DNA from 3 places in the Streptomyces sp. NPDC050658 genome. Region 3 is predicted to be linked to each of the others. Evidence: predicted binding sites of a transcription regulator. Region 3 holds the regulator's gene; each other region holds the start of a gene.

Region 1 (7,492 bases), on a different contig from region 3:
GCGCGGAGGCGCGTGCGGAGTTCGAACGGGCGGCGGGTCTGGCGTCGAACGCGCGGGAGCGGGAGCTGTTGTTGGGGCGGGCGGAGGGGTGCGGGTAGTGCTGGGGCGGATTCCTTCCCCAACCCCACCCCTTCCCGAAGCTTTCCGGCTGCCGCCGGCCGTGAGGTGGCCGTCATCACCGGCTTCGCCGAGTTCGTCCTCAAACGCCGGACGGGCTGAGATGCGCCGTCACCGGGTGGCCGATCAGCATGGTCGGTGCGCCGTCTGCCCGCGTGAGGAACACCGTCGCCGCGTTCGGGCCCTGCGGCTTCACCTTCCTGCGGAGTTCCTCCGGCTCCACCGCCGAACCCCGCTTCTTCACCGTCAGGACGCCCACCTCCCGCTCCCTCAGCAGCGCCTTCAGCTTCTTCACGCCGAAGGGCAGTTGGTCGGTGATCTCGTACGCCACCGCGTACGGCGTCTCATGCAGGGCGTCGGACGTGACGTACGCGATCGTCTCGTCGATCAGTCCGCCCTCGACCCGCGCGGCCACCTCCGCCACCAGATGCGCCCGGATGACCGCACCGTCCGGCTCGTAGAGGTAGCGGCCGACCGGCCGGACCTCGGGGTCCGGCAGCATCTCGGCGAGCGAGGAGCTCAGCGAGGCACCCGACGGCAGCAGCGTCGCGTGGTGCCAGGCGGGGGAGTCCGTGCCGAACCACAGCACCGCCTCCTTCACGTCCCCGCCGTCCGAGATCCACTCCGCGGCGGCATCGGCCGGCACCGCCTCGTGCGGAATCCCCGGCGCGATCTTCAGCGCCGCCCGCGGCGCCTCGCGGGCGGCCTCGACGGCCCAGGACAGCGGCGGCGAATACGCCTCGGGGTCGAAGATCCGGCCCCGCCCCCCGCGCCGCGCCGGGTCCACGAACACGGCGTCGTACGCGGACGTGTCGACCTCGGTGACATCCGCCTCGCGTACCTCGATCAACTCCGCGAGCCCCAACGCCTCCGCGTTCGCCCGCGCCACCGCGCACGTCAGCGGATCACGGTCCACGGCCAGCACCGCGATCCCCGCCCGCGCGAGCGCGATCGCGTCGCCCCCGATGCCACAGCAGAGATCGGCGAGGCTCCGTACGCCCAGGGACTTGAAGCGCTCGGCGCGATGCACCGCCACACTCGTCCGCGTCGACTGCTCGACGCCGTTCGGCGTGAAGAACATCCGCCCCGCGTCCTCGGCCCCGAACTTCGCCACCGCCCGCCGCCGCAGCCGCGCCTGCGCGAGCGCCGCCGAGACCAGCTCCGCCGGATGCTCGCGGCGCAGCCGGGTGGCCACGGCCAGCTCCCGCGCGGGGTCGGCCTCCCGCACCTCGTCGAGATCGAGCAGCGACCGGCCTTCGGGGGTGAGCAGCGCGGCGAAGGAGGTCAGGGCGGAGTCGAGGTCGTTCACCCGGCCCATTGTGGGCCAGTCGGTGGATGGTGCGCGCCCGGCGGCGGTGTCGGCCCCGGATCACTGCCTTGAGCTGCAAAGATCCGGCGCCATGCAACTAGTACGACAAAACGATAAATACGGGAGATGGCGGAGAAACCGGGTGCGCGCCACCGCGGCCGTCCTCACCGTCTCCGCCGTCGCCTCCGGCTGCGCCATCGGGGGCGAGTCGGACGGCGTACGGCCGGCCCCCGGTCAGCAGCGGCTCCAGGACCCGCCCGCCCGCGCCCTCGACTCGTACGCCCAGAAGCTGCACGTGGCCCAGCTCGCCCGCGCCGCCGCCGCGAAACGCTGGGGCCTGGCGAAGACCCCGCTCGCCGCACCCGCCGCGCCCGCGAAGAAGCCGCGGATCACCACCCGCAAGGGCTTCGAGGTGAAGGGGCAGTCGAAGCTGCCGCCCGTCTTCACCACCATCCCGACCAAGCGGAAGGTCGTCTTCCTCACCATCGACGACGGCGCCGAGAAGGACCCGGCGTTCCTGAGGATGATGAGCGACCTGAAGATCCCGTACACCGCGTTCCTCAGCGACTACCTGGTCAACGAGGACTACGGCTACTTCAAGAAGATGCAGAGCCGTGGCGTCGTCCTGAACAACCACACCCTCAACCACCGCTATATGCCGGGGCTTTCGTACGAGGGTCAGCGCCGCGAGATCTGCGGCATGCAGGACACCATCCAGAAGCGGTACGGCAAACGGCCCGAGCTCTTCCGGCCGCCGTACGGCAACTACAACGAGGCCACCCTGCGCGCCGCCAAGTCCTGCGGCATCAAGGCCGTGCCGCTCTGGGCGTCCGAGGGCTTCGCCGACCGCATGGAGTGGCGCGAGTGGGACCGGGACCTGCACCCCGGCGACATCATCCTCACGCACTTCCGGGGCCGCGAGGACTGGAAGGGCACCATGCCGGACATGATCCGCAAGGTCATGAAGACGGTCACCGACAAGGGGTACGCGGTGGCCAGGCTGGAGGACTACCTGTGAGCGGGCGGGCGCGGCGATTCCTGGCCGGGGCCCTCACGGCAGGCGTCCTCGCGCCCGCACTCCTCACCGGCTGCGCCCAGTCGGTGGACCCGATCGAGAGGCTGGGGAGAAAGGCGGCGGAGAAGGTCCCGAAGCCGAAGCCGACGGAGTCGCCGGCCTGTGGGCAGGCGTTCGGCAGGGCGAGTGGGGTCTCCCCTGGTCGAGCGGAGTCGAGAGCTTGGGGAAGGGTGGGCACAGCCCCACCTGCCGGGCCACAGCTGAAACAGGGCCAAGGGCCACGGGAGACGGAACCCCGGACCACGGAGAAACGTTGCCCCGAGAGACGCAAGGCACCCCCCGCCGGTTAAGACCCGCGTCAGCGAATTGGCACTCCGCTTGACCGAGTGCTAATCCCCGTCCTAGTCTCGCTTCTGGCACTCACCACTGGAGAGTGCCAACAGCGACGGGCAGGTCCGGCACCCGCGACGACGGATCCACCTGGTCGCCACCCCAGACTGTTAACCCCGTAGATCTCCGAAGGGGGAGACCGGATCGTGACGACCGCCAGCTCCAAGGTTGCCATCAAGCCGCTCGAGGACCGCATTGTGGTCCAGCCGCTCGACGCCGAGCAGACCACGGCCTCTGGCCTGGTCATTCCGGACACCGCGAAGGAGAAGCCCCAGGAGGGTGCTGTCCTCGCCGTGGGCCCGGGCCGCTTCGAGAACGGCGAGCGCCTGCCGCTCGACGTCAAGGTCGGCGACGTCGTGCTGTACAGCAAGTACGGCGGCACCGAGGTGAAGTACAACGGCGACGAGTACCTCGTCCTCTCGGCTCGCGACGTGCTCGCGATCGTCGAGAAGTAATTCACCCGAAGCAGAAGCATGCTTTGAGCTGCGCCCCTGGTCACCCCGCTGATTGCCGGGCGGCGAGGGGCGCAGTTCGTATCACCCCGAGTTTTCGAGAGGGCTGAACCGCTCCCATGGCGAAGATCCTGAAGTTCGACGAGGACGCCCGTCGCGCCCTCGAGCGCGGCGTCAACAAGCTTGCCGACACGGTCAAGGTGACGATCGGCCCCCGTGGCCGCAACGTCGTCATCGACAAGAAGTTCGGCGCCCCGACCATCACCAACGACGGTGTCACCATCGCCCGTGAGGTCGAGGTCGAGGACCCGTACGAGAACCTCGGCGCCCAGCTGGTGAAGGAGGTGGCGACCAAGACCAACGACATCGCGGGTGACGGCACCACCACCGCCACCGTGCTCGCCCAGGCCCTGGTCAAGGAAGGCCTGCGCAACGTCGCCGCCGGCGCCTCCCCGGCCGCCCTGAAGAAGGGCATCGACGCCGCCGTCAAGGCCGTGTCCGACGAGCTCCTCGCCACCGCCCGCCCGATCGACGACAAGGCCGACATCGCGGCCGTCGCCGGTCTGTCCGCCCAGGACCCGCAGGTCGGCGAGCTCATCGCCGAGGCCATGGACAAGGTCGGCAAGGACGGTGTCATCACCGTCGAGGAGTCCAACACCTTCGGTCTGGAGCTGGACTTCACCGAGGGCATGGCCTTCGACAAGGGCTACCTGTCGCCGTACATGGTCTCCGACCAGGAGCGTATGGAGGCCGTCCTCGACGACCCGTACATCCTGATCCACCAGGGCAAGATCTCCTCCATCCAGGACCTCCTGCCGCTGCTCGAGAAGGTCATCCAGGCCAACGCCTCGAAGCCGCTCCTGATCATCGCCGAGGACGTCGAGGGCGAGGCCCTCTCGACCCTGGTCGTGAACAAGATCCGCGGCACCTTCAACGCCGTCGCGGTGAAGGCCCCCGGCTTCGGCGACCGCCGCAAGGCCATGCTCGGTGACCTCGCCACCCTCACCGGCGGCACCGTCATCGCCGAAGAGGTCGGCCTCAAGCTCGACCAGGTCGGCCTGGACGTGCTCGGCACCGCCCGCCGCGTGACCATCACCAAGGACGACACCACCGTCGTCGACGGCGGCGGCAACGCTGCCGAGGTCGAGGGCCGCGTCGCCCAGATCAAGGCCGAGATCGAGGCCACGGACTCCGACTGGGACCGCGAGAAGCTCCAGGAGCGCCTCGCGAAGCTGGCCGGCGGCGTGTGCGTCATCAAGGTCGGCGCCGCCACCGAGGTGGAGCTGAAGGAGAAGAAGCACCGTCTGGAGGACGCCATCTCCGCGACCCGCGCCGCGGTCGAGGAGGGCATCGTCTCCGGTGGTGGCTCCGCGCTCGTCCACGCCGTCAAGGTCCTCGAGGGCAACCTCGACAAGACCGGCGACGAGGCCACGGGTGTCGCGGTCGTCCGCCGCGCCGCCGTCGAGCCGCTGCGCTGGATCGCCGAGAACGCCGGTCTCGAGGGCTACGTCATCACCTCGAAGGTCGCCGAGCTCGACAAGGGCTTCGGCTTCAACGCCGCGACCGGCGAGTACGGCGACCTGGTCAAGGCCGGCGTCATCGACCCCGTCAAGGTGACGCGCTCCGCGCTGGAGAACGCCGCGTCCATCGCGTCGCTGCTCCTCACGACCGAGACCCTGGTCGTCGAGAAGCCGGCCGAGGAAGAGGCTGAGGCCGGTCACGGGCACGGGCACGGTCACTCGCACTGACCCCGCTCCTGCGCTGACGCGTAGCTGAAACGGAGGCCCGGCACCCCGCTATGGGTGCCGGGCCTCCGTGCGTCTCTTCGGGTGCGGGCCCGTCGTGGGTTGTCGCGCAGTTGCCCCGCAGTGCTTCGGAGCGCCCCTGTCTACTGCGGGCCGTACTTCCGTCCCGTACGCGAAGTGACTCCACCCAGCAGCGCCCTCGGCGTCACCTTCACCACGCCCATCAGGGTCTTGTAGCGGGGGTCCGGGATGGACAGCGTCTTGCCGCGGGCCAAGTCGGCCAGTGCCGCCGCCACCAGCTTGTCGGCGTCCAGCCACATCCACTTGGGGATGTTGGACGTGCCCATCCCGGCCCGCTCGTGGAACTCCGTACGGACGAAGCCGGGGCACAGGGCCATCAGCCGTACGCCGGAACCGGCCAGGTCCTTCGCCGCGCCCTGGGTGAACTGGACGACCCACGCCTTCGACGCGCCGTAGGTGCCGCGCGGCACGAACGCCGCCACCGAAGCGACGTTGACGACACCGCCGCGGCCCCGCTCCCGCATCGACTCCACGGCCGCCGACGTCAGCCGGAGCACCGCCTCGCAGTGCACCTTGAGCATCGTCAGCTCGTCGGCCATCGGTACTTCCAGGTACGCGCCCTTGTTGCCGAACCCGGCGTTGTTGACCAGGAGGTCGACCGGGTTCCTGCGGTCCCGGAGCCGCTTCTCGACGGCGGCGATCCCGTCGTCCGTGGCGAGGTCCGCGGTCAGGACCTCCGCCTCGATGCCGTGCCGGTCGTGCAGTTCGGTCGCCTGTCGCCGCAGCCGGTCGGTGTCGCGTGCCACGAGGACCAGGTTGTGGCCGTCACCGGCGAGCCGCCGGGCGAAGGCCGCGCCGATACCGGCGGTCGATCCCGTAATCAGAGCCGTAGTCATGCGCCAAGGCTAATGAGGTCGGGAGGCCGCCGTGTCGCCCGGACGGCCGCACCGCCCGCCATCGTCAAGAGCCGTACTTCTCCGCGTACTTACGGGCGGATTCAGCCGATTCGGGGTGCAGCGCGGCCCCGGCGGCCAGCAGCCTCGGCAGCAGGTTCTTCTCCGTCGTGACCGCCCTGAAGTGGAAGGCGACGGTGACCTCGTGGTCGGGACGGTGCACGACCTCGATCGCGTCGCCGGCCCGGATCTCACCCGGCTCGATGACCCGCAAGTACGCGCCGGGCACGCCCTGTTGGGTGAAGCGCTTCACCCACGCCTGCTCGCCGACATGCCCCTGGAACGTACGACAGGGAATGCGGCTGGAGGTGACCTCGAGGAGCAGCTCGGGGCCGACCCGCCAGCGCTCGCCGATCTTCGCGCCGCTCACGTCGAGCCCGGACGTCGTGAGGTTCTCGCCGAATCCGCCGTTGGCCAGCGGGCGCCCGATGACGCGCTCCCACTCGTCGAGGTCCTCGCGGGCGAAGGCGTACACCGCCTGGTCGTTCCCGCCGTGGTGCCGCAGGTCACAGACCTCGTCCCCGGCGAGACCGCTGCCGCCGACGCCCTTCTCGCCGGGCGCGCTCACCCGGACGGCCCCCGCCCCTTCAACGGGTCGCTTGTCGATGCCGGTGCCGCCCGAGGGGGCGTCGGTGTAGTCGACGGCCTTGAGCCGCCCAAGGTTCACGGAGAGGAGCTTCATGGAGGCAAGGCTAGGCGGGCGAGCTCAAAGCGTCGACGCAATATTGGGCGCCCGGCCCAAGAGTCGCTTATGCTCGATGCATGATCGAGGCCCGTCATCTCCGCGTCCTGCGTGCGGTCGCCGCCACCGGTTCCTTCTCGGCCGCGGCGCGCGAACTCGGCTGCACCCAGCCCGCCGTCAGCCAGCAGATGAAGGCCCTCGAAGCGTCCGCCGGCACACCGCTGCTGATCCGCACGGGCCGCGAGATGCGCCTGACCCAGGCCGGCGAGGCCCTGGTCCGGCACGCCTCCGGAATCCTGGCCGGGCTCACCGCCGCCGAGGAGGAGGTCGCCGCCATCGCGGGCCTGCGGGCGGGCCGCGTCCGCCTCGTCTCCTTCCCCAGCGGCAGCTCGACCCTGGTGCCGAGCGCGCTCGCCGCCCTGCGCGCCGCGCATCCCGGCACCCGCGTCTCGCTGGTCGACGCGGAGCCGCCGCGTTCGGTGGAGATGCTGCGCGAGGGCGACTGCGACGTGGCGCTCGCCTTCCGGTACGAAGGTGCTTCCGCCGCCGAGGAGTGGGACGACCTGGTCGTACGCCCGCTGCTCGCCGACCGGCTCGTCGGCCTCGTCCCCGAGGGGCACCGCCTCGCGAAGGCCGACGCGGTCGCCATCGGGGAACTCGCCGACGAGCCGTGGATCGCGGGCTGCCCGCGCTGCCGCAGGCAGTTGGTCGAGGTCTGCCAGGGGGCGGGTTTCGTGCCCCGGATCGATTTCGCGACCGACGACTATCCGGCGGTGATCGGCCTGGTCGGCGCGGGCCTCGGGGTGGC
Region 2 (7,492 bases), on a different contig from region 3:
ACCCGCCGTGCAGGGGACCTTCACGCGCTGCGTGACGGTGACCTCGCCGTGCGGTTCGACGTCGCCCTTCCAGACGTACGAAGAACCCTTCTTGGTGACCGTCCCGCTGCTCGCGACGGGCGTCGAGCCGGGGGTGACCGGCCAGGTGGTGGTGGCGCCGGTGCGGGTGCTGCCGGAGGGGTTCTTGAGGGTGATGGTGTTCTTCACGGTGCTGCACACCGGTGCGGTGCGCCGCTCGGGGACATTGCTGACGACGAGCTTCGGCTGCTTGCGCTCGATGGCCGGCGCGGCCCCGCACTTGAGGTCGGTGCTGCCCGCGTCGCAGTTGGAGCGCGGGGACTCCACGTCGACGTTGTTGAGCAGCTTGCCGTCACCGCTGACCGGGTCCTTGACCTTGACCGAGTACGTCACGGTGGCGGTCTGCCCGGCCGGGATGTCGCCGGCGTAGCTGATCTTCGGCTCGGTGTACGAGGCGTCGCCGATGCTCGCCTTCGCGTCGTCGTTGTACGTGGCGTCGTCGAGGTTGTCGGTGAGGTCGTCGCTGAACTTGGCGTTCGGGTAGTCGAGCTTGCTGATGTTCTTCGCCTTGACCGTGTACGTCAGGGTGCCGCCGGGCTGCACCGTCTTCGGGGACGCCGTCTTGGTCACCTCCAGGTCGGGGACCGGGACGGAGAGCGCAAGGGCCGAGGGGACGTACGTGTCGCCCTTGGTGGTGAAGCTCAGCGTCGTGGAGGTCGCGCCCACGGGGATCGGCTCGGCGCCGGGGGCGCGGGACGCGCCGCCCGTGACATCGAACTCCTTGGCGTCGATGGAGAGGTTGTTGGTCATCTTCGGGGCGAGGGCGCCGTCGTCCTCGCTGATGAAGAAGTTGTTGGTGCCGCCCGTGTGCGCCTCGGTCATGTTCTGGCCGCCGACCAGGAACCGGTCGCCGGAGGTGTTCCAGTCGCCCTCGTACGCGGTGACGCTCGCGCGCGGCTTTCCGTTCGTGCGGTAGAAGCCGTCGACCTGCACGCTGGTGGCGGGGGAGGTGGAGCGCTGCAGGACGTGGCCGCCGTACACGTAGACGTTGCGGCGATCGGGCGCGTACCGCTCGTTCGGGGCGTCGTACCGGTAGACGACCGTCATGGACCAGCCCGCGACGCAGCCCTTGCCGGTCGGCGCCCAGATGTCGCCGACCGCGACCGGTACGGGCGTCCCGGTGCCGGTCACGCCCGCGAACAGGCCCGTGATGTCGGCCTCGCCGGTGTAGTAGTGCGGGCCGTTGGTCGACGCCGGGTCCTTGACCAGGTTCGTCGGGGCGACCTTCGAGGGCGCGGCCCCGTTCACGCCGACCGAGGGCACCGCGGCGAGCGGGTCGCCGGGCGAGGGCAGCACATCGGCGCCGGAGATGTCGCACCGCTTGAGCTGCGCGCCGCTCGGGCCCTTGTACGTCCCGTCGTTGCCGCCGAAGAAGAGCCGGGCGTACGCCACCTTCGCGCCCGGCGGGATCGCGACCCGGCCGGTGCTCGACCCGTGGTCGGGGTCCATGCCGGCGGTGTTGATCCGCCGCATGACGAAGGTGTTGTTGTTGTCCCTGCCCTCGCCCTGCGCGGCGGTGGCACAGCGCGCCGCCATGTCCGCGGGGGTCGTCGGGCAGCCCATGACCGTGTTGCCGATGGTCTTGAAGTCGCCGTACAGCGAGTCGTCGTACCGCTTGGCGAAGGGCTCGATCACATCCGCCGCGGCCGGCACGGCGGCGGCAGCGCCGAGTGTGGTGGCGGCTAGGGCGGTGGCCATGGTCAGGCCGCCGAGGCGGCCGATCCTGTTGATTGCGTGTCTGACCCACATAAGTGGAAAACCTAGACATCACGCACTAAATCATATGGTTACGCCACGCGTCGGGCCGCATACTCGGCGACATCCACCATCGGCGGCCGCTCCTCCGTGTCCACGGGATACGTCCGCGGCACGAATCCCTGCTCGCCCCGCTCGAACTGCGTCAGCTCCGGCCGTACGAGATGTCCGCGGGCCAGCCGCAGCTGTGCCGTCCGGTAGATCGCCGCCGCCATCCGGCCGAGCGCCTGCCCGTCCTGGTGGCGGTGCCTGCGCACCCCGACGTCGACCTGCGCGAGCGCGTCGAGGCCCACCGTGTGCAGCGCGTCGACGAGCAGGCCGAGCTCCACCCCGTACCCGACGGGGAACGGCAGCCGTTCGAGCAGCGACCTGCGCGCCGCGTACTCGCCGCCCAGCGGCTGCACGAACCCGGCGAGCTGCGGCCAGTGCATGTTGAGCAGCGGGCGCGCCATCAGCTCGGTCACCCGGCCGCCCTGACCCGCGGTCTTGCCGGAGGCGAGCAAATCCGACTCGGTGCCGAGCGGCCGGTCGTACATCGCCTTCACGAAGTCCACGTCGGGCTCCGTCAGGAGCGGACCCACGATCCCCGACACGAAGTCCGCGGAGAACTCCTTCAGGTCCGCGTCGATGAACGCGACGATGTCACCGCCCGTCACCAGCAGCGAGCGCCACAGCACCTCGCCCTTGCCGGGCACGGCCGGGATGCGCGGCAGGATCTCGTCCCGGTGCACGACCCGCGCACCGGCCTGACCCGCGACCTCCGCCGTGCGGTCCCGCGAGCCGGAGTCGATCACCACGAGCTCGTCGACCAGCGGCGTCCGCTCCACCAGCTCGCGGCGGATCTCGGCGACGATCTCGCCGACCGTCTCCTCCTCGTCGAGCGCCGGGAGCACGACGCTCACCGAGGCGCCGGACGCCCGCTTGGCGGCGGCCAGCCGGTCAAGGGGACGGTCGGCGACGGACCAGGAACGCCTGCTCAGCCAGCGCTCGACCTCTTCCAGCACGGTCAGGGTCCTCCCGTTTGTGATCCATCTCGCGGTTCGGACGACTATCTCAAGGGTCCAGGGCTTCGGTTACAGTCTTGAACAACGCGGATGACCATCGCATGTCGGGGGTCATCACGTGACAAATGCACCGGGACCGCGAGCCCGGCGCCATACCGCTCATCCAGAGGGGCAGAGGGATACGGCCCGTTGAAGCCCCGGCAACCCTCCCGCCGACCGACGAGGTCACGGTGGGGAAGGTGCCAATTCCGTCTCGCGGCGAGATGCGTCGCGAGGAAGATGAGGAGAAAGGGCCTCGCCTCCATGGCTGCGCAGACCGTCGAAACGAACGACACCACCGCGACCACGCTTTCCGTAGACCTCGGCCCCGCTTCGGGCCTCTCCTGCCGCGAGTGCGGCGAGCTCTACGCCCTCGGCCCTATCTTCGCCTGTCAGGCCTGTTTCGGCCCGCTCGAAGTCGCCTACGACCTGCCCACCGGCGACCCGGAAGCCCTGCGCAAGCAGATCGAGGCCGGGCCCGCCAACATCTGGCGCTACGCCCCGCTGCTCCCCGTCCCCGCCGACGTGGCCGACAAGCCGAACCTGAACCCCGGCTGGACCAAGCTGGTCAAGGCCGACAACCTCGCCCGTGAACTCGGCGTCGAGCAGGGCAAGTTGTTCGTCAAGGACGACTCCGGCAACCCCACGCACTCCTTCAAGGACCGTGTCGTGGCGCAGGCGCTCGAGGCTGCGCGCGCCTTCGGGTTCACGACCCTTTCGTGCTCTTCGACGGGCAACCTCGCCGGCGCCGTCGGTGCCGCCGCTGCCCGCGCCGGGTTCCGCTCCTGCGTGTTCATCCCGCACGACCTGGAGCAGGGCAAGGTCGTCATGGCCGCGGTGTACGGCGGCGAGCTCGTCGGCATCGAGGGCAACTACGACGACGTGAACCGCTTCTGCTCCGAGCTCATCGGCGACCCGCTGGGCGAGGGCTGGGGCTTCGTCAACGTCAACCTGCGGCCGTACTACGGCGAGGGCTCCAAGACCCTCGCGTACGAGATCTGCGAGCAGCTGGGCTGGGTCCTGCCGGACCAGCTGGTCATCCCGATCGCCTCCGGCTCCCAGCTCACGAAGATCGACAAGGGGCTGAAGGAGCTGATCGCGCTCGGCCTCGTCGAGGACAAGCCGTACAAGATCTTCGGCGCCCAGGCGGAGGGCTGCTCTCCGGTGTCGGCCGCGTTCAAGGCGGGGCACGACGTCGTACGCCCCCAGAAGCCGAACACGATCGCCAAGTCGCTGGCGATCGGCAATCCGGCCGACGGGCCGTACGTGCTGGACATCGCGCGGCGTACGGGTGGTGCGGTGGAGGACGTGAACGACGAGCAGGTGGTCGACGCGATCAAGATCCTCGCCCGCACCGAGGGGATCTTCGCCGAGACCGCGGGTGGTGTGACGGTCGGCGTCACGAAGAAGCTGATCGAGGCGGGGCTCATCGACCCGTCCCTCACCACGGTGGTGTTGAACACCGGTGACGGCCTCAAGACCCTCGACGCCGTTGCCGAGACGTCTCAGGCGACCGCGACCATTCGCCCCAGCCTGGATGCGTTCCGCGCCGCGGGTCTTGCCGGTTAGCCGCCGCAGGGCCTGAGCCTTCTTCCCCGACTGCGGGACCGTTGTGGTTGGTCGCGCAGTTCCCGCGCCCCTTCGGGGCCCGTACTACCGAGGTGAACCCCATGAGCGTCAACGTCCGCATCCCCACCATCCTCCGTACCTACACCGGCGGGCAGGCCGAGGTCGCCGCCGAAGGGGCGACCCTCTCCGAGGTCATCGCCGACCTGGAGAAGAACCACGCCGGTATCGCCGCCCGCGTCCTGGACGACCAGGGCAAGCTGCGCCGCTTCGTGAACGTGTACGTCAATGACGACGACGTCCGTTTCGAGCAGGGCCTGGAGACGGCGACGCCGGACGGCGCGGGCGTCTCGATCATTCCGGCCGTCGCCGGCGGCTGATCAATCCGGCACAGGGCCGGCGGCTGATCTTTCCGCAAGTACCCTGCGTAACCTCAATTGCCCCCTCCGCGAGAGAAGCGGAGGGGGCAATTCTGCATGGTTGAGCGCGGTACAGTTGGGAAACGAGCTTCTCCGTTTGTGCCGAGCGCATATACGAAGTCGGCGCGGGGCCGACAAGAAGTAGCCAAAGTGCACTGCCCATTTGAGCCTTTCGCGGCACTTGTCCGGCCCGACTTGCCCTGAACTCCGGCAAATTCTCCGCATATCTGCGATCGGGCGTGCCCAGAATTCTCGTCCGATTGACCTGTTGCAGACGGCAGTTGGACAGATACATTCAGCCGCGGTCGACGCGTTCCGGCGCACACCTCCACAACCCATTGGGGGGGTGAGGTCTGACCCGGGTCCGCGAAGTGCGGTCCTGTGCAAGGGCCAGTAATAGGGGAGTTAGGCATGGCTCAGGGCACCGTCAAGTGGTTCAACGCGGAGAAGGGGTACGGCTTCATCGCGGTCGACGGTGGTGCGGATGTTTTCGTCCACTACAGCGCGATCCAGATGGACGGCTACCGCACCCTGGAAGAAGGTCAGCGAGTCGAGTTCGAGATCTCGCAGGGCCAGAAGGGTCCGCAGGCGGACATGGTCAAGCTCGCCGTCTGATCACGGAGCGATCGGCCAGCGACTTATCGAGCGACGAGGGGCCCGTATCCCGGCAGGGGTACGGGCCCCTCGTGTGTGCTCGTGGTCCGGCTGGGGCAGGGCGTCAGCGGTCCCGCTTCTCGGGAGCACCTTGCACTCGGGTGGGTCGAGTGCTAATCATTGGCGTTAGCACTCTCCCAGTGAGAGTGACAGAACTTGGATCGGGTCGGTGAGGTCCGCAGGCCGAGTGGGGCAAGGAACCACAAGGCACGCAGGCCGTCCGTCGCGGGCACCAGCACGGTCCGTTTGCATTTCCACCCCGTCCGGGAGGACCACTTCACATGGCCAAGATCATCGCGTTCGACGAGGAGGCACGGCGCGGCCTCGAGCGCGGCATGAACCAGCTCGCCGACGCCGTCAAGGTGACCCTGGGCCCCAAGGGTCGCAACGTCGTCCTCGAGAAGAAGTGGGGCGCCCCCACGATCACCAACGATGGTGTCTCCATCGCCAAGGAGATCGAGCTCGAGGACCCGTACGAGAAGATCGGCGCCGAGCTGGTCAAGGAGGTCGCGAAGAAGACGGACGACGTCGCCGGTGACGGCACGACGACCGCGACCGTCCTGGCCCAGGCCCTGGTGCGCGAGGGTCTGCGCAACGTGGCCGCCGGTGCCAACCCGATGGCCCTCAAGCGCGGCATCGAGAAGGCCGTCGAGGCCGTCTCGGGCGCCCTGCTCGAGCAGGCGAAGGATGTCGAGACCAAGGAGCAGATCGCTTCGACGGCCTCCATCTCCGCCGCCGACACCCAGATCGGCGAGCTCATCGCCGAGGCCATGGACAAGGTCGGCAAGGAAGGCGTCATCACCGTCGAGGAGTCGCAGACCTTCGGTCTGGAGCTTGAGCTCACCGAGGGCATGCGCTTCGACAAGGGCTACATCTCGGCGTACTTCGCGACCGACATGGAGCGCATGGAGGCGGCCCTGGATGACCCGTACATCCTGATCGTCAACTCCAAGATCTCCAACGTGAAGGACCTCCTTCCGCTCCTGGAGAAGGTCATGCAGTCGGGCAAGCCGCTGCTGATCATCGCCGAGGACGTCGAGGGCGAGGCCCTGTCCACGCTGGTCGTCAACAAGATCCGTGGCACCTTCAAGTCCGTCGCCGTCAAGGCCCCGGGCTTCGGTGACCGCCGCAAGGCCATGCTCGGCGACATCGCCATCCTCACCGGTGGCACGGTCATCTCCGAGGAGGTCGGCCTCAAGCTGGAGAACGCCGGTCTCGACCTGCTCGGCCGCGCCCGCAAGGTCGTCATCACCAAGGACGAGACGACCATCGTCGACGGCGCCGGTGACAGCGACCAGGTCCAGGGCCGCGTCAACCAGATCCGCGCCGAGATCGAGAACAGCGACTCGGACTACGACCGCGAGAAGCTCCAGGAGCGCCTGGCGAAGCTCGCGGGCGGCGTGGCGGTCATCAAGGCCGGTGCCGCGACCGAGGTCGAGCTCAAGGAGCGCAAGCACCGCATCGAGGACGCCGTTCGCAACGCGAAGGCGGCCGTCGAGGAGGGCATCGTCGCCGGTGGTGGCGTGGCGCTCCTGCAGGCCTCCCAGGTGTTCGAGAAGCTGGAGCTCGAGGGCGACGAGGCCACCGGTGCCGCCGCTGTGAAGCTGGCCCTGGAGGCCCCGCTGAAGCAGATCGCCGTCAACGCCGGCCTTGAGGGCGGTGTCGTCGTCGAGAAGGTGCGCAACCTGACCGTCGGCCACGGCCTGAACGCCGCGTCCGGTGAGTACGTGGACATGATCGCCGAGGGCATCCTCGACCCGGCGAAGGTGACGCGCTCTGCCCTGCAGAACGCCGCCTCCATCGCCGCGCTGTTCCTCACCACCGAGGCCGTCATCGCCGACAAGCCGGAGAAGGCCGCCGCGGGCGCCGCTCCGGGCGGCATGCCGGGCGGTGACATGGACTTCTGATCGACCTCTGGTTGATCACTGTCCTTACGTTCCGAGGGCGGCACTCCTTCTCACGAAGGGGTGCCGCCCT
Region 3 (7,492 bases):
GCCTGACGGAAGACCGCTTTGCGTCCACTCCGGGGCCGCGCGGGCCGGGGTTCAGGACCAGCGGCCGGTGCGCCCCAGGAGCAGTGCGGTCGCCGCCGTCCCCGCGGTCGACGTGCGCAGCACGCTGCGGCCCAGACGGTACGGCTTGGCGCCCGCGGCGGCGAAGGCCGCGAGTTCGTCCGGCGATACACCGCCCTCGGGGCCGACCACCAGGACGATGCGACCGGTGGCCGGAAGCTCCGCCGTGGCCAGTGGCGCGCTGCCCTCCTCGTGCAGGACGGCGGCCAGATCCGCCTCCGCGAGGAGCGCCGCGACCTGCTTGGTCGACGCCGCGTCCGCGACTTCGGGGAAGCGGGTCCTGCGGGACTGCTTGCCCGCCTCACGCGCCGTGGCCCGCCATTTGCCGAGCGCCTTGAGCCCGCGCTCGCCCTTCCACTGGGTGATGCAACGGGACGCCGCCCAGGGCACGATCGCGTCGACGCCGGTCTCCGTCATGGTCTCGACGGCGAGTTCACCCCGGTCGCCCTTGGGCAGCGCCTGCACGACGGTGATCCGGGGCTGTTCGGGGGCCTCTTCGCGTACGTCGTCCATGCGCACGACCAGCCGGTCCTTGCCCTCTGTGTCGAGGACCACGCAGGGCGCCCAGCGTCCGGCGCCGTCGGTGAGGACGAGTTCCTCGCCGGGGTTCAGCCGCTTCACGGAGACGGCGTGCCGCCCTTCGGGACCATCGAGTACGTAGCGGCCGTCGCCGCCCGCGTCGAAGTGCCCGACGACGAAGACGGGGGCGGTCACGACTGGCCCTCCGCCGCGCCGTCGGTCCGGCCGCCGGACGCCAGCACGGCCTTCGCCTCGGTCAGTTCGGCCGCGAGCACCTCCACCAGCTGACCGGCGGGCAGCTCCCGCGCCATCCGGTGGCCCTGCCCCGCCCACAGCGCCATGCCCTGCGCGTCACCGGCCTTCGCCGCGGCCTTGCGCAGGCCGCTGGTGAGGTGGTGGACCTGGGGGTAGGCGGCGGGGGCGTACGGACCGTGCTCGCGCATGAAGCGGTTGACCAGGCCCCGCGCGGGCCGCCCGGAGAACGCGCGGGTCAGCTCGGTGCGGGTGAACAGCGGGTTCGTCATGGCCTGCTTGTGCAGCACGTTCGCGCCCGACTCGGGGCAGACCAGGAACGCCGTGCCGAGCTGCGCCGCGTCCGCGCCCGCCGCGAGCACCGCGGCGATCTGCGCGCCGCGCATCAGGCCGCCGGCCGCGACGACGGGGATCTGCACGGTCTCGCGGACCTGCGCGATCAGCGAGAGCAGGCCGAGCCCGGAGCCGTCCGTCTCGGGGTTGTCGCGGTGCGTGCCCTGGTGGCCGCCCGCCTCGATGCCCTGCACGCAGACGGCGTCGGCGCCGGACCACTGGGCGGTCTGGGCCTCTTCGGGGGTGGTGACGGTGGCGACGGTCAGCGTGCCGACCCGCGCGAAGGCGTCGAAGACGTCGCGGGTGGGACAGCCGAAGGTGAAGGAGACGACCGGTACGGGGTCGTCGATCAGGATGGCGAGCTTCGCGTCGAAGCCGTCGTCGCGGCCGCTGTCCGGGTCGCCGAGCTGTGTCTCGTACCAGCTGGCCTCGCCCGCGAGCTGGTTGCGGTACACCTCGACGGCGGCGGCGTCCGCGTACTCGGGCTGCGGCATGAAGAGGTTCACGCCGAAGGGGCGGCCGGTCAGACCCCGCAGCTGTTTGATCTCCTGGTACATCCCGTCGGCGGTTTTGTACCCGGCGGCGAGAAAACCGAGCCCTCCGGCCTCGGAGACGGCGGCGGCGAGCTGCGGGCAGGAAGCACCGCCGGCCATCGGGGCCTGCACGATCGGATAGTGGCAGAGATCGGTCAGCGCGGAGGACATACGCGCATCGTGCCATGTGCCGGCCGGGGGGCCGAATCGCGCCTTCCGCTAGGTCGGTGGGCGGGAACTGCCTTTCCCGCCCACCCACCCGTTATCCGGCTTCCTACCGCCCGTTGAACGCGTCCTTAAGGCGCGAGAACAGCCCCTGCTGCCCAGGCTGGAACTGCCCGGTGGGCCGCTCCTCGCCCCGCATCTGCGCCAGCTCCCGCAGCACCCGCTCCTGCTCGGGATCGAGCTTGGTCGGTGTGAGGACCTCGACGTGGACGATCAGATCACCGCGACCGCCGCCCCGCAGATGCGTGACGCCGCGCCCGTGCAGCGGGACGGACTGCCCCGACTGCGTACCGGGCCGGATGTCGATCTCCTCCAGGCCGTCAAGGGTCTCCAGCGGCACCTTCGTGCCCAGCGCCGCCGCCGTCATCGGGATCGTCACCGTGCAGTGCAGATCGTCGCCGCGCCGCTGGAAGACGGAGTGCGGCAGCTCGTGGATCTCCACGTACAGGTCACCGGCGGGACCGCCGCCGGGGCCGACCTCGCCCTCGCCCGCGAGCTGGATCCGCGTGCCGTTGTCGACACCGGCGGGGATCTTCACGGTCAGCGTCCGCCGCGACCGGATGCGGCCGTCACCGGCGCACTCGGGGCACGGCGTGGGCACCACGGTCCCGAAGCCCTGACACTGCGGGCAGGGCCGCGAGGTCATGACCTGGCCGAGGAAGGACCGCGTGACCTGGGACACCTCACCGCGACCGCGGCACATGTCACACGTCTGGGCGGAGGTACCGGGCGCGGCACCTTCCCCGCTACAGGTCGTACACACCACAGCGGTGTCGACCTGAATGTCCTTGGTGGTCCCGAAGGCGGCCTCGTCGAGGTCGATCTCCAGACGGATCATGGCGTCCTGGCCACGGCGGGTGCGCGAGCGCGGTCCGCGCTGCGACGCCGTACCGAAGAACGCGTCCATGATGTCCGAGAAGTTGCCGAAGCCGCCCTGGCCGAAGCCACCCGCGCCTCCGCCGCCCGCCTGGGACAGGGGGTCGCCGCCGAGGTCGTAGACCTGCTTCTTCTGCGGGTCCGACAACACCTCGTACGCGGCGTTGATCTCCTTGAAGCGCTCCTGAGTCTTCGGATCCGGATTCACGTCCGGGTGAAGCTCACGGGCCAGCCTCCGGAAGGCCTTCTTGATCTCGTCCTGGGAAGCGTCGCGGCGCACGCCGAGTACGGCGTAGTAGTCCGTGGCCACTTACGACTCCGCCAGGATCTGTCCGACGTAACGTGCCACTGCGCGTACTGCTCCCATCGTTCCCGGATAGTCCATGCGGGTCGGTCCGACCACGCCGAGTTTGGCTACTGCCTCGCTGCCCGAACCGTAGCCGACCGAGACCACGGACGTGGAGCTGAGTCCCTCATGGGCGTTCTCATGACCGATCCGTACGGTCATGCCCGAATCCGTGGCCTCGCCAAGCAACTTGAGGAGCACGACCTGCTCCTCAAGAGCCTCGAGGACCGGCCGGATGGTGAGGGGAAAGTCATGTCCGAAGCGGGTGAGATTGGCCGTCCCGCCGATCATCAGCCGCTCCTCGGTCTCCTCGACGAGGGTTTCCAGGAGCGTCGAGAGCACCGTGGCCACCGTGCCCCGGTCCTCCGCGTCGAAGGAGTCCGTCAGGTCCTGGACCAGCTGCGGGACGTCCGCGAAGCGGCGGCCCGCGACCCGGCTGTTGAGCCGCGCCCGCAGGTCGGCGAGCGAGGTCTCGCCGAACGGGGCGGGACAGTCGATCATGCGCTGCTCGACCCGGCCGGTGTCCGTGATCAGTACGAGCATCAGACGGGCCGGGGCCAGCGAGAGCAGCTCCACGTGCCGGACCGTCGAGCGGGTCAGGGACGGGTACTGCACGACGGCGACCTGACGGGTCAGCTGCGCGAGCAGTCGCACCGTACGAGCGACGACGTCATCGAGGTCGACGGCACCGTCGAGGAAGTTCTGGATGGCCCGGCGCTCGGGGGCCGCCATCGGCTTGACGCCGGCCAGCTTGTCGACGAAGAGGCGGTACCCCTTGTCCGTGGGGATGCGCCCCGCGCTCGTATGAGGCTGGGCGATGAACCCTTCCTCCTCCAGCGCGGCCATGTCGTTGCGGACGGTCGCCGGGGAGACGCCCAGACTGTGCCGCTCGGTGAGGGCCTTGGAGCCGACGGGCTCCTCCGTCCCCACGTAGTCGTGGACGATGGCGCGCAGCACTTCGAGCCTGCGTTCACTGAGCATCCGCGCACACCTCCACCGTTTCGCCCTGACACGTGTCTGCCCCGAGCCCCTGCCTGGCACTCCCCTCAGGCGAGTGCCAGTTCTCGCCGCGCCCAGTGTACGGCCGACGGGTACGGCCCCGGCAAGGGCCGGACCTCGTGCTTCGGCACACGTCCGGGGCAGCGGCTGCCAAGCGGTCCCGCGAGGGCTAGCGTCGGGAACATGGACGTGGCGCTGGCTTGGGACGAGGCGGGTTGGGAGCGGCTCGCGCCGCATGTCGGGCGGCGACGCCTGCCGGTCTGGGACTGTACGGCGGGACTGGTCGTCGGCGGCGAATCGGCGCTGATGATCGAGGCGGGGGCGACGCTGCGGGAAGGTGCCGAGCTGCGGACGCAGGCGCGCCGGATCCTGGGCGGTGACCGCCGGGTCACCCATCTCGCCCTGACGCATCCGCACTTCGACCATGTGCTCGGGGCGGCGGCGTTCGCGGGGGTGGAGCTGTACGGAGCGGTGGGCCTGGACACACTCCTCGCGAAGGGCCGTGACGAGCTGCGCGACTCCGCCGTACGGCACGGGGTCCCGCGGGATGCCGCGGCGGAGGCGGCCGATCTGCTGGTCCACCCGCATCACCTGGTGTGCGGGGAGTGGACGCTGGACCTGGGCGGCGGGGTGCAGGTGCTGCTCGCGAATGTCGGGCCCGGCCACACGGGCCACGATCTGGCGGTGCTGGTGCCGGGCACGGAGTCCTCGCCCGAGATCGTCTTCTGCGGGGATCTGGTCGAGGAGTCGGGCGAACCGCAGGCGGGCTCGGACGCGGTTCCGTCCCGGTGGCCGGCGGCGCTGGACCGGCTGCTTGACCTGGGCGGGGAGGACGCGGTGTACGTCCCCGGGCACGGAGCTGTGGTGAATGCGGAGTTTGTCCGTGCGCAACGCGACTCGCTGGCGACACGCTTCGGCGTGTCGTAGGCGGCGGGGACCGGTCTCTTCCTATCGTCATCCGAATGCGCCAGTACTCCCCCGATCTCACCCCTCCGTGGAAGAAGCCGAAGCCCGTGCCGGAGGTCGCCGCGGAGGCGGATCTCGTGGTGGAGGAGCTGAGCACCGGGTTCTGCGGGGCGGTGATCCGCTGCGAGAAGACGGCGGAGGGGTTGACGGTGACCCTGGAGGACCGCTTCGGCAAGCACCGCGTCTTCCCGATGACGCCGGGCGGCTTCTCCCTGGAGGGCCGAACGGTCACTCTGGTACGTCCTTCCGCCGCCGCTCCGGTACGTCCTGCGGCCCGTACCGCCTCCGGGTCCGTGGCCGTGCCGGGGGCGCGGGCCCGGGTCGCCCGCGCGGGGCGCATCTATGTGGAGGGCCGGCACGACGCGGAGCTGGTCGAGCGGGTGTGGGGCGACGACCTGCGCATCGAGGGCGTCGTGGTCGAGTATCTGGAGGGCATCGACGACCTTCCCTCGATCGTGGCGGAGTTCGCCCCCGGCGCTGACGCGCGGCTCGGCATCCTGGTGGACCATCTGGTCCCCGGCTCCAAGGAGTCCCGCATCGCGGCATCGGTGAGCAGCGCGCACGCGCTGGTCGTCGGCCACCCGTACATCGACGTGTGGGAGGCGGTGAAGCCGGCTTCGGTGGGCATCACGTCCTGGCCCCGCGTACCTCGGGGCCAGGACTGGAAGACGGGCGTCTGCGAAGCACTGGGCTGGCCGCCGAACACGGGCGCCGCCTGGCAGCGAATCCTGTCCTCGGTCCACAGCTACCGGGACCTGGAACCGGAACTCCTGGGCCGCGTGGAAGAACTGATCGACTTCGTGACGGCACCACCTGCCCCCGGCACCTGAAGCACCCCCGCCGCTCCGCGGCGAAACCCTTCCCGCCCACCCGCCCGACACCCGGCGCTTGCCCACCCGCCCCGCGGTGGCATCTTCAGCCCGTCCGGCGTTTGAGGACGAACTCGGCGGAGCCGGTGATCGAGCGAGCCACGAGCCCGACGGAGTCGGAAAGTTCGGGAAGGGGCGGGGTTGGGGAAGGGAAGACCGCCCGAACCTCAGTCCCCTCAGTCCCCCCTCAGTCCCCCCAGTCCCCTCAGCCCCCTCAGTCCACCAGATCCCGCACAACCCCATCCGCCAGCAACCGCCCCCGCAGCGTGAGAACCGCCCGTCCCTCCGCGAACGGAGCCGGCTCCAGCAAGCCGTCCGCCAGCGCTCGCCCCGCGGCCTCGCGCCCCGCAGGCCGCAGCAGGGACAGCGGGCAGCCCGAGAGCAGCCGCAGCTCGAGCAGGATGCGTTCCACTCGGCGGTCCTCGGAGGACAGCCGCTCCCGGCCGGCCCCGGGCGAGCGTCCGGCGGCCAGCGCCCCCGCATACGCCCCCGGATGCTTCACGTTCCACCACCGCACGCCGCCGACATGGCTGTGGGCACCGGGCCCCGCCCCCCACCAGTCGGCCCCGCGCCAGTACAGCTCGTTGTGCAGACACCGCCCCGCCTCGGAGGTGGCCCAGTTGGACACCTCGTACCAGGAGTAGCCCGCGCCCCCAAGCACCTCGTCGGCGATCAGGTACCGATCCGCGTGCACGTCGTCGTCCGTCATCGGCACCTCCCCGCGCCGAATCCGCCGCGCCAGCTGCGTGCCTTCCTCGACGATCAGGGCGTACGCACTGACATGGTCGGGCCCGGCGCCGATCGCCGCGTCGAGCGAGGCCCGCCAGTCGTCGTCCGTCTCACCCGGAGTGCCGTAGATGAGGTCGAGGTTCACATGGTCGAACCCGGCCGCCCGCGCCTCCGCCACGCACGCCTCGGGCCGCCCCGGTGTATGCGTACGGTCGAGGATCTTCAGTACGTGCTGCTTGGCGCTCTGCATCCCGAAGGAGATCCGGTTGAAGCCGCCGGCCCGCAGTTCCGCCAGATACGCCGGGTCGACCGACTCCGGGTTCGCCTCCGTCGTGATCTCCGCGTCGTCCGCGAGCCCGAACTCGTCCCGCACGGCGGCCAGCATCCGGACGAGATCGGACGCCGCCAGCAGCGTCGGCGTACCGCCCCCGACGAACACGGTCCGCACCGGACGCGGATCGTCGCCCAGCACCTTCCGGGCAAGCCGCACCTCGTCGATCAAGGTGTCCGCGTAGTTGTCACGGGAGGCCAGCACGCCGCCCGAGCCGCGCAGCTCGGTCGCCGTGTACGTGTTGAAGTCGCAGTATCCGCAGCGCGTGGCGCAGTACGGGACGTGCAGGTAGAAGCCGAGGGGACGCGAGGCCGCCCCGTCCAGGGCGGACGCGGGCAGCGCGCCGTCCTCGGGCATGGGCTCACCATCGGGCAGTGCGGAAGGCATACCTTCGATTGTCCCGCACCCGGAGCGAACCCCGGCCCCGCTACCGCGC

Evidence for each region. The regulator HrcA, encoded in region 3, represses chaperone genes, less so after heat shock. The targets are predictions, from matches to a motif close to TTNGCACTCNGNNNNNCNGAGTGCNAA.
Region 1: the regulator HrcA is predicted to act here: its motif matches at 2,808-2,834, upstream of groES (co-chaperone GroES).
Region 2: the regulator HrcA is predicted to act here: its motif matches at 5,606-5,632, upstream of groL (chaperonin GroEL).

The regions. Positions count from the first base shown of each region.
Region 1 is NZ_JBITGM010000003.1:226,866-234,357, reverse strand. Features, by position in the region: gene ACIBKX_RS12560 (DUF6596 domain-containing protein) at 1-98, shown strand, start outside; gene ACIBKX_RS12555 (methyltransferase domain-containing protein) at 200-1,435, opposite strand; gene ACIBKX_RS12550 (polysaccharide deacetylase family protein) at 1,518-2,444, shown strand; gene groES (co-chaperone GroES) at 2,978-3,286, shown strand; gene groL (chaperonin GroEL) at 3,403-5,031, shown strand; gene ACIBKX_RS12535 (SDR family oxidoreductase) at 5,172-5,945, opposite strand; gene ACIBKX_RS12530 (MOSC domain-containing protein) at 6,010-6,684, opposite strand; gene ACIBKX_RS12525 (LysR family transcriptional regulator) at 6,765-7,492, shown strand, end outside.
Region 2 is NZ_JBITGM010000011.1:202,791-210,282, reverse strand. Features, by position in the region: gene ACIBKX_RS32070 (hypothetical protein) at 1-1,827, opposite strand, end outside; gene ACIBKX_RS32065 (glucosyl-3-phosphoglycerate synthase) at 1,866-2,837, opposite strand; SAM riboswitch class I at 2,994-3,123, shown strand; gene thrC (threonine synthase) at 3,141-4,445, shown strand; gene ACIBKX_RS32055 (MoaD/ThiS family protein) at 4,547-4,822, shown strand; gene ACIBKX_RS32050 (cold-shock protein) at 5,273-5,476, shown strand; gene groL (chaperonin GroEL) at 5,797-7,422, shown strand.
Region 3 is NZ_JBITGM010000001.1:993,137-1,000,628, forward strand. Features, by position in the region: gene ACIBKX_RS04510 (16S rRNA (uracil(1498)-N(3))-methyltransferase) at 52-792, opposite strand; gene ACIBKX_RS04515 (nitronate monooxygenase) at 789-1,886, opposite strand; gene dnaJ (molecular chaperone DnaJ) at 1,990-3,126, opposite strand; gene hrcA (heat-inducible transcriptional repressor HrcA) at 3,127-4,143, opposite strand; gene ACIBKX_RS04530 (MBL fold metallo-hydrolase) at 4,345-5,088, shown strand; gene ACIBKX_RS04535 (DUF3097 domain-containing protein) at 5,124-5,957, shown strand; gene hemW (radical SAM family heme chaperone HemW) at 6,211-7,443, opposite strand.